Regions from separate parts of the Serratia sp. BNK-23 genome, predicted to be linked through region 2. Evidence: predicted binding sites of a transcription regulator. Region 2 holds the regulator's gene; the other holds the start of a gene.

Evidence for each region. Region 2 encodes Fur, which represses iron uptake genes when iron is present. Its sites were predicted from a motif close to ATAATAATGAGAACNACTATCAA; they were not measured.
Region 1: the regulator Fur is predicted to act here: its motif matches at 1,968-1,990, upstream of sodA (superoxide dismutase [Mn]).

The regions. Positions count from the first base shown of each region.
Region 1 is NZ_CP179900.1:4,909,027-4,914,080, reverse strand. It holds gene ACMGF9_RS23335 (methyl-accepting chemotaxis protein) at 1-1,143, opposite strand, end outside; gene sodA (superoxide dismutase [Mn]) at 1,269-1,889, opposite strand; gene fdnG (formate dehydrogenase-N subunit alpha) at 2,306-5,054, shown strand, end outside.
Region 2 is NZ_CP179900.1:3,702,340-3,707,393, forward strand. It holds gene ybfF (esterase) at 1-668, shown strand, start outside; gene ybfE (LexA regulated protein) at 925-1,212, shown strand; gene fldA (flavodoxin FldA) at 1,468-2,007, shown strand; gene fur (ferric iron uptake transcriptional regulator) at 2,337-2,783, shown strand; gene ACMGF9_RS17685 (beta-N-acetylhexosaminidase) at 3,032-5,054, opposite strand, start outside.

The DNA of each region.
Region 1 (5,054 bases), 1.2 Mb from region 2:
GAGATCGGTGTTGCCGGCGGCGATTTCCGCGGAGGCGGTGGAGACCTGGCTGACCCCCATCTGGATCTTCTCAATCATGGTGCGCAGATTTTGGCTCATCGCCGCCACCGCGTTCAGCAACTGCCCCAACTCATCGCGGCGGGTGCTGGTCTGCGCCTGGCGCAGATCGCCGCTGGCGATGCGTTCCGCCATCGCCAGCGTACTTTGCAGCGGACGGGTGATCTGCAGCGTGATGCGCCAGGCGATAAGCACTCCGGCGATAATCGCGATCAGGGTGGTGATGCCCATCTGCAGCTGCGCCAGGTTGATGTTGCTGCGCGTCTGCGCCAATTCGTCCTGCATAAAGGCGTTCACCAGCGTGCCGATCGCTTGTGCGCGTTCACCGAGCTGTCGGCTGATCTGCTGCTCGTGCTCATAGGCCGGCAGGTAGGCCGCGATACGGTTTTTGTAATCGTCCAGGGCGGCCAGCAGCGGCTGCAGCTGCGGGCGCTGCGCGTCGCTGACCCGGCGGCTCAAGGCGTTGGCCGCGTCGCGCGCGTCGTCGATGGCCGCCATCAGCGGCGCTTCGGTTTCCTTGTTCAGGCTCAGCAGCAGACCGCGCGCGCCGTAGCGCACCTGGGTCAGCTTCTGGTTCAGCTGGATGAAGGCCAACTGCAGATCGCCGTTGGTGAGCTGGCGCTCCACCTGGCTCAGGCTGGCCTGCACTTCCGACATGTTCCAGCTCTGGCGCACCGCGTCTTTCGCCGAGACCGCCTGCTCAAAGATTTTTTGCTGTTGCTGATATTCCCCAATCAGCGTCACCAGACGCTGCAGATCCTTGCGGCTTTGGGCGTCCCAATCCAACGCCTGGCCCTGGTCTATCAGTTTGACGGCGTTATCGATATTGGCGCGGTTGTTCTGCAGATACTCCGGCTGGTAGGTCTGGCCGTACATGGCGCGGTTGTATTTGGCCTGGTTGATCTCCTCGTTCAGCCGGTTGCTGAAGTCGATGCGATCGGCGCGGGATTCGATGATGTGCAGATATTGCGCTCCGGTGCCGGCGATGACGACCGCCAACAGCAGCAACAGCGCGAAGCCGAGGCCGAGCTTTTTACCTACGGTGAGATGGGTGAACTTTCCTGCCAATGCTTGCAATGCCGCCATAGCGTTTTTCCTTCTCCGGGCGAACGTCAATTGAACAAACCATCGGCAGGAAGTGGTCAAACTTTAGCGGATTTCAGGCAAAAAAATACCCGCCGGCGGCGGGCATCTTCATCAACGGGGGCGAATTACTTCTTCGCGGCGAAGCGCGCGGCGGCTTCATCCCAGTTGACCACGTTCCAGAACGCCTTGATGTAGTCAGGGCGTTTGTTCTGATATTTCAGGTAGTAAGCGTGTTCCCACACGTCCAGGCCGATGATTGGGAAACCGGATGCGCCGGCGACGGCTTCGCCCATCAGCGGGCTGTCCTGGTTGGCGGTAGACACTACGGCCAGCTTGCCGTCTTTCAGCACCAGCCAGGCCCAACCGGAACCGAAGCGGGTGGCTGCGGCTTTCTCGAACTCTTCCTGGAATTTCTCAACGCTGCCGAAATCGCGCTCGATGGCCGCTTTCAGATCGCCGCCCAGCGTGGTGCCGGTTTTCAGGTTTTTCCAGAAGAAGCTGTGGTTGGCGTGGCCGCCGGCGTTGTTACGCATGAAGGTGCGTTTGTCGGCAGGCACTTTATCCAGATCCTGGATCAGCTCTTCAACGCTGTATTTGGCCAGCTCAGGGTAGGCTTCCAGCACGGTGTTGGCGTTGTTGACGTAGGTCTGGTGGTGTTTGGTGTGATGGATTTCCATCGTCTGCTTGTCGAAATGCGGTTCCAGTGCGTCGTAAGCGTACGGCAGGGATGGCAGTGAATAACTCATAATCATCATCTCCAGTGGTGTATGGGCGGCGCAAAGGGCGAGCACCGCGTAAGCAGTCGGATCATTATAGTTAATTAAATGATATTGAAAATGATTATCAATGCCCTGTGAACTGTGTGGTTAATGAACAAATCGTTGCGTTAACATGCTGATAGAAGAGGGCGCTGGGGTGCCGCGTCGAACCGCCGCCCCGGCGCGTTGGTTACTCTCTATACTGTAGGGAGCGCCAACGCCGAAATGTATCGAAATGTGCCAATGCGTTCACTGAATGAGCACGAGTGTGTAACAACCACAAGCACGCTGTGGTAATATGGCCGGCGTTCGTAGCAAGCATAACAACAGTGACATTCGCGTTTGCCGCGCTAGCGGGCAGGCGCATTTGAACAATGTGACAATCGAGAGTAAAGGAGACCCCCATGCAGGTCAGCAGAAGGCAGTTCTTTAAGATCTGCGCTGGCGGTATGGCAGGAACGACGGTGGCCGCGCTGGGCTTTGCCCCCGAAGTGGCGTTGGCGGAAACCCGGCAGTACAAACTGCTGCGCGCCCGCGAGACCCGTAATACCTGTACGTATTGTTCCGTCGGCTGTGGGCTGTTGATGTACAGCCTTGGTGATGGCGCCAAAAACGCCAAAGAAAGCATTTTCCATATCGAAGGGGATCCGGATCACCCGGTAAACCGCGGCGCGCTTTGCCCGAAAGGCGCCGGCCTGGTTGACTTCATCCACAGCGAAAGCCGCCTCAAGTACCCGGAATACCGGGCGCCAGGGTCGGACAAATGGCAGCGCATCAGCTGGGACGACGCCTTTACCCGCATCGCCAAGCTGGTGAAGGAAGATCGTGACGCCAACTTCATCAAAACCAACGACCAGGGCGTTACCGTCAACCGTTGGCTGACCACCGGCATGCTGTGCGCCTCGGCCGCCAGCAACGAAACCGGTTTTCTGTCGCAAAAATTTAGTCGCGCTCTCGGCATGCTTGCCGTAGACAACCAGGCGCGTGTCTGACACGGACCAACGGTAGCAAGTCTTGCTCCAACATTTGGTCGCGGTGCGATGACCAACCACTGGGTTGATATCAAGAACGCGAATTTGATTATCGTCATGGGCGGTAATGCGGCGGAAGCGCATCCGGTGGGGTTCCGCTGGGCGATGGAAGCCAAAATACACAACAATGCCAAGCTGATCGTGATCGATCCGCGCTTTACCCGAACCGCATCGGTGGCGGACTTCTACACGCCGATCCGCTCCGGGACCGACATCGCTTTCCTGTCGGGCGTGTTGCTGTATCTGATGACTAACAACAAATTTAACCGCGAATACGTCGAGGCCTACACCAACGCCAGCCTGCTGGTGCGGGAAGACTTTGCCTTCGAAGACGGCTTGTTCAGCGGCTACGACGTGGAAAACCGCAAGTACGACAAAACCACCTGGAACTACCAGTTCGACGAGAACGGCTTCGCCAAGCGCGACGTCACGCTGCAGGATCCGCGCTGCGTGTGGAACCTGCTGAAGCAGCACGTGAGCCGCTACACGCCTGACGTGGTGAGCAACATCTGCGGCACGCCGAAGGACGATTTCCTCAAGGTGTGCGAATACATCGCCGAAACCTGCGTGGCGGATAAGACCGCTTCGTTCCTGTACGCCCTGGGCTGGACTCAGCACTCGGTCGGCGCACAGAACATCCGCACCATGGCGATGATCCAGCTGCTGCTCGGCAACATGGGCATGGCGGGCGGCGGCGTCAACGCGCTGCGCGGCCACTCCAACATCCAGGGGCTGACCGATCTCGGCCTGCTGTCGCAGAGCCTGCCGGGCTACCTGACGCTGCCGTCGGAGAAACAGACCGATCTCGAGACCTACCTGAAGGCTAACACGCCGAAGGCGCTGCTGCCGGGCCAGGTGAACTACTGGGGCAACTACCCGAAATTCTTCGTCAGCATGATGAAGACCTTCTACGGCGACAAGGCGCAGAAGGACAACAGCTGGGGCTTTGACTGGTTGCCGAAGTGGGACAAAGGCTACGACGTGCTGCAGTACTTCGAGATGATGGCGCAGGGCAAGGTCAACGGCTACTTCTGCCAGGGCTTTAACCCGGTGGCGTCGTTCCCGAACAAAAACAAGGTGGTGGCTTCACTGTCCAAGCTGAAGTTCCTGGTGACCATCGATCCGTTGAACACCGAGACCTCCAACTTCTGGCAGAACCACGGCGAGTTCAACGAAGTGGATCCGTCGCAGATCCAGACCGAAGTGTTCCGCCTGCCGTCCACCTGCTTCGCCGAAGAGAACGGCTCGATCGTCAACTCCGGCCGCTGGCTGCAGTGGCACTGGAAAGGCGCGGACGCCCCGGGTGAAGCGCTGAACGACGGCGAGATCCTGGCGGGCATCTTCAGCCGCCTGCGCGAGATGTATGCGCGCGACGGTGGCGCGGTGCCTGAGCAGGTGCTGAACATGACCTGGGACTACCTGACGCCGGACAACCCGGCGCCGGAAGAGGTGGCGCAGGAGAACAACGGCAAGGCGCTGGCGGATCTGCTGGATGCCGACGGCAAAGTGCTGGTGAAAAAAGGCGAACTGCTCAGCTCGTTCGCGCAGCTGCGCGACGACGGCACTACCGCCAGCGGCTGCTGGATCTTCGCCGGCAGCTGGACGCCGGCCGGCAACCAGATGGCGCGGCGCGACAACGCCGATCCGTCCGGCCTCGGCAATACGCTGGGCTGGGCCTGGGCATGGCCGCTCAACCGCCGCATTCTGTACAACCGCGCCTCGGCGGATCCGCAGGGCAAACCGTGGGATCCGAAACGCCAGCTGTTGGAGTGGGACGGCGCCAAGTGGGTCGGGGCCGATATCCCGGACTACAGCACCGCCGCGCCGGGCAGCGACGTCGGGCCGTTCATCATGCAGCCGGAAGGCATGGGCCGCCTGTTCGCCACCGACAAGATGGCGGAAGGGCCGTTCCCTGAACACTACGAGCCGTTCGAAACGCCGCTCGGCACCAACCCGCTGCACCCGAACGTGGTGTCCAACCCGGCGGCGCGCGTGTTCAAGGACGATCTGGCGGCGATGGGCAAATCCGACAAGTTCCCTTACGTCGGCACCACCTATCGTCTGACCGAGCACTTCCACTACTGGACCAAGCACGCGCGGCTGAACGCCATCGCCCAGCCGG
Region 2 (5,054 bases):
TGCTGGCGCGCGATCTGCATAAACAGCACAGTGTGATCAAGGTCGATCTGCGCAACCACGGCCTCTCCCCGCGCGCCGACGACATGAACTACCCCGCCATGGCGCAAGATCTGCTGGCGCTGCTCGACGAACTGCAGCTGGAGAAAGCGATCGTCATCGGCCACTCGATGGGCGGCAAAGCGGCGATGGCGCTGACCGCCATCGCGCCCGAGCGCATCGCCAAGCTGATCGTCATCGACGTCGCGCCGGTGGATTACCAGACCCGACGCCATGACGAGATCTTCGCCGCGCTGAAGGCCGTCAGCGCCGCCGGCATTACCCAGCGCCAGGCGGCCGCCCAGTTGATGCGCGACTACCTTCAGGAAGAAGGCGTGATCCAGTTCCTGCTGAAGTCCTTCCATAACGGTGAATGGCGCTTCAACCTGCCGGTGCTGATCGAACGCTACGAAGACATCACCGGCTGGCAGGAAGTCCCGGCCTGGCCACACCCGACCCTGTTCATTCGCGGCGGCCTGTCGCCGTACGTGCAGGACAGCTACCGTGCAGACATCGCCCGCCAATTCCCGCAGGCACGCGCGCACGTCGTCGCCGGCACCGGCCATTGGGTGCACGCCGAAAAACCGGAAGCGGTGCTGCGCGCCATCCACCGTTTCCTCGGCGAAGCCTGAAAAACGCGCTCACCTGGCGAAAAAACGCGCTAAAGATAACGGCTTAGCGCGTTTAGCCCGCAGTTAGGCATTGTCGCCGCTCCATCTGCTGGGGTAATATGGCGCGCTATAATTTTGCCGCCGCGCCAGCGCGTTCGCGAACGCCGGTTCGGGGGTAAATTTGGGTTAGGGTTTATTGGCCCGAAGTGTGTTAACCGATGCCTCCGGAAGCGTGCGAGCGCTTTTTGATGCAAACTCCCTTGCAGTACCGCTACCTATGGCAAAAGAACAAACGGATCGCACGACGCTGGATCTGTTCGCAGATGAACGCCGTCCGGGGCGCCCGAAAACCAACCCGCTTTCCCGCGATGAACAGCTTAGAATCAATAAGCGCAATCAGTTACGGCGCGATAAAGTGCGCGGATTGCGGCGCGTAGAGCTGAAAATCAACGCGGATGCGGTGGACGCCCTGAACAAACTGGCGGAACAGCGCAACATCAGCCGCAGCGAACTCATCGAGCAGATGCTGTTGGCGCAACTGGCGGAAGAACAGCCGGAACATTGATCTCTTCGGCCGCACGCGCGGCGCGGCGTTAAGGACAACGCCGGATCGACCACGCTTTTCTTCATCCTTCGGCATCGCATAAATGCGATAAAACCCCGGCGCCACTTTCTGGCATGATACGCATTTACCGGTAAGAGACTGCGCCTGTCGGCGCCCGCCACCGTGGCGAAAGGCTCTTGCCATGGCATCATTTTAATCGGCGGCAGTGCCGGCGCCGAGTAATGCAATTAATTGAATTTAAAGGTTATACGCGATATGGCTACTGTAGGCATTTTCTTTGGCAGCGACACTGGCAATACCGAAAACATTGCCAAAATGATCCAGAAAATTCTCCAGAAACAGTTTGGCGACGACGTCTCTGAAGTGCACGACATCGCCAAAAGCAGCAAAGAAGACCTGGAAGGGTTCGATATCCTGCTGCTGGGTATCCCGACCTGGTACTACGGTGAAGCGCAGTGTGACTGGGACGATTTCTTCCCGACGCTGGAAGAAGTCGATTTCAACGGCAAACTGGTGGCGCTGTTCGGCTGCGGCGACCAGGAAGACTACGCGGAATACTTCTGTGACGCGATGGGCACCATCCGCGACATCATCGAACCGCGCGGCGCGGCCATCGTGGGCCACTGGCCGACCAAAGGCTACCACTTCGAAGCTTCCAAAGGCCTGGCGGACGACAACCACTTCATCGGTCTGGCGATCGACGAAGACCGTCAGCCGGAGCTGACCAACGAGCGCGTCGACGCCTGGGTCAAACAGATTGTCGAAGAGCTGAGCCTGGCCGATATCGTCGGCTAAACGCCGGGACTGGCGAAAGGTTGAACAAAGGCCCTGTAAAGTGCATAGTGTGCCGACAGGGCCGTCATCGGCAACAGGGATTGCTGCGATAGAAGCTACAGATTTGTAACTTCCCACCCCGTCACGGTAGACTGAGATATCGGTTTATCCCATCCATCAAGGCGTTGCATGCAAAACATGCAATAGTGCAATTATATCTTTGTTAACAACCGGCGGTTTCCATTTAGTACAACCGGTTCTATAATGAGACGCATTAACTCTTTGTGCCGACCGATGCCACAGGCGAGTACGCCTCAACTTGATTAGCATAGTAACAGGACTGAATTCGCATGACCGACAACAACATCGCATTGAAGAAGGCCGGCTTAAAAGTCACGCTTCCGCGACTCAAAATCCTGGAAGTACTGCAAAATCCGGAATGCCATCACGTCAGTGCGGAAGATTTGTACAAAAAACTGATTGATATGGGCGAAGAGATCGGCCTGGCAACGGTTTATCGCGTACTGAACCAGTTTGACGATGCGGGCATTGTGACACGTCACAACTTCGAAGGCGGCAAGTCCGTGTTCGAGCTGACCCAACAGCATCACCACGATCACCTGATTTGCCTGGACTGCGGCAAAGTGATCGAATTCAGCGACGAATCCATCGAAGTGCGCCAGCGTGATATCGCCAAGCAGCACGGCATCAAGCTTACCAACCACAGTCTGTACCTGTACGGCCACTGTGAAACCGGTGACTGCCGCGAAGACGAATCGCTGCACGACAAGAAATAAGCCTCACCGGCTATGAGAAACCGCCTCACATTGAGGCGGTTTTTTTATGCCCGCCGTACAACGGGCAAAAAAATCCCCGGGCAAGCCGGGGAAAGATCATGTCATGAAATACTACAATTGCAGCGGCACTGCGACTCCACGTACTGCTCTCACTTCAACATCCGCCCCACGCCGGCACGCGCGGGGGCGAACGCATTCCCCCTTCGTTAAGCGGCCCGCCGCCATGACGACAGGCCGATGTGCCGGGCTTAGACCTTCTCGGCGCGGCTGTAACGTTTACCGTCCGGGCTGACCGAGCGCACCTGTACTTCGCCGGAGACCGCCGGTTTGGCCTTGGCATCATAGCGCTGCCACTGCTTACCGCCGTCGGTGGAGTACTCGATGCCCAATCCCGGCAGCGCGATATTCGCTTCCAGCTTGCCGCCCGCCACGCGCGCGCCCGGCACCGGCAGACGGTAAGCGACGCCGCCTTTGTCCAGCTTGGCCAGTTCTCGTTGGCCCAGGATATTGGCGAAGCGCAACCAGTCTTTCTCCAGCGCCTTGGTGTCGACAAAGTGGGTTTCCCCGCCTTTGTATTCACGGCCGGCGCGATAGTCCTGCTCCCAACCGGCTCGGTGCCAGGCGCGTTCCGCCACCGACAGCGCGCGCGGGAAGATCATGTATTCCATCTGCGGATCGGTGCGCTGGGTTTCGCTCCACAGCTGAGCGGACAGACCGTAGGCGCCCGGCCACGGCTTGTCGCTTTTGGCGTTAAAGTGGTTGCCGTCGCGGTCGACCGAGGTTTCCGCGTTCTGCGGCATGTTGTCCGGCGCGAAGCTGAACACCTTGCGCTCGTCGCTGAAGCGGGTGCCCCAGTAGTAACCACGCTCGTCCGGGTTCACCTCGTAAGGGAAGTCCATGTAGACGTAGTCCGGGTTGGAGACCACCACTTCATACCCTTTGTTGGCCCAGTCGTTGACGCTATCGAAACCGCCCCAATACAACGTATCCCAGAAGTTGACGCCCACGCGCGAGGTGGCGAACGCCTTTGCGTTCTCGGCGTCTTTCAAGCCGTCTTGCCAGGCCTGCATTCTGTCGATGCCGTGCGCCTTCACCAGCTTGCTGACCTCCTGGCCGAAGTAGCTCGGCAGGTGTTCCATGTCGGCCACCTTGCCTTCTTTGATCATCGTCTGGCAAACCTGCGACTTGGCCCACGGCTTGTCTTCGTTGCTCTGGTCGATGATGCCTTTACCCGGCTCCGGTTTCGCCTTGTCGGTATAGCCGGCGCCCAGGCGGATGTTTTTCGCCTCATCGCCGCCGAAGTGCCAGGTTTTGATCGGCTGCCCGGCTTCTTTATGCATCTGGGCAATCTCGCCAATCACCTTGTCGACAAAGCGCTGGGAGGAATCCAGGCACGGGTTCAGGTAGCTCTGGCGGTTAAAGAACTGCACCGAGGTGGTATTGGAGGTATCGGTCGGATCCACCAGGCGGAACTCGTTGGCCTCCTGCTCTTTGCCGGCGGCATGCAGTTTCTTGTAGCGCGCTTCCATAGAGACCACCGCCGCGCGGGCGTGCGCCGGCATGTCGATCTCCGGGATCACCTCAATCTGGCGCGCCTGGGCGTATTTGATGATGTCGATATAGTCCTGACGGCTGAAGAAGCCGCCGTAGACGTCCGGCCCCTGGCCGTACTGCGGCAGCAAGCAGGTGGTTTCGCTCAGATCGTGGCAGCGCTGGCCGCCGACCTCCGTCAGCTCCGGCAAACCGGGGATCTCGATGCGCCAGCCTTCGTCATCGCTCAGGTGGAAGTGGAATTTATTGAGCTTGTAAGCCGCCATCTGATCCAGCAGACGCAACACCGCGTCCTTCTTATGGAAGTTGCGCGCCACGTCAAGGAAAATGCCGCGATACTGGAAGCGCGGCGCATCGCTGGCGTCCAGCGTGGCGATCTTGCCGCTGCCGTCGCTCGGCACTAACGACAGGATCGACTGCAACCCGTAGAACACCCCGGCCTGATCGAAGCCGATCACCCGCGCCTCTTTCTTACCGATTTTCAGCTCATAGGCACCCGACACCGCCATCGCGCCTTTAAACTTGCCCGGCTGGATGTCGGTCTTGATCGGGTAACCGTTGGCCTGAACCGGCACGCCCAGCAGCGCGAAACGCTGGTTGACGACGTCCGCCGCCGGCTTGACCAGCGTGCTCAGATCCGGCGATACCCCTTTGCGCAGGTCGGCGTCCTGTGCGTGCACTTTCACCTGCATCGGTGTCGGCACGATCTGGCCGCGCAGC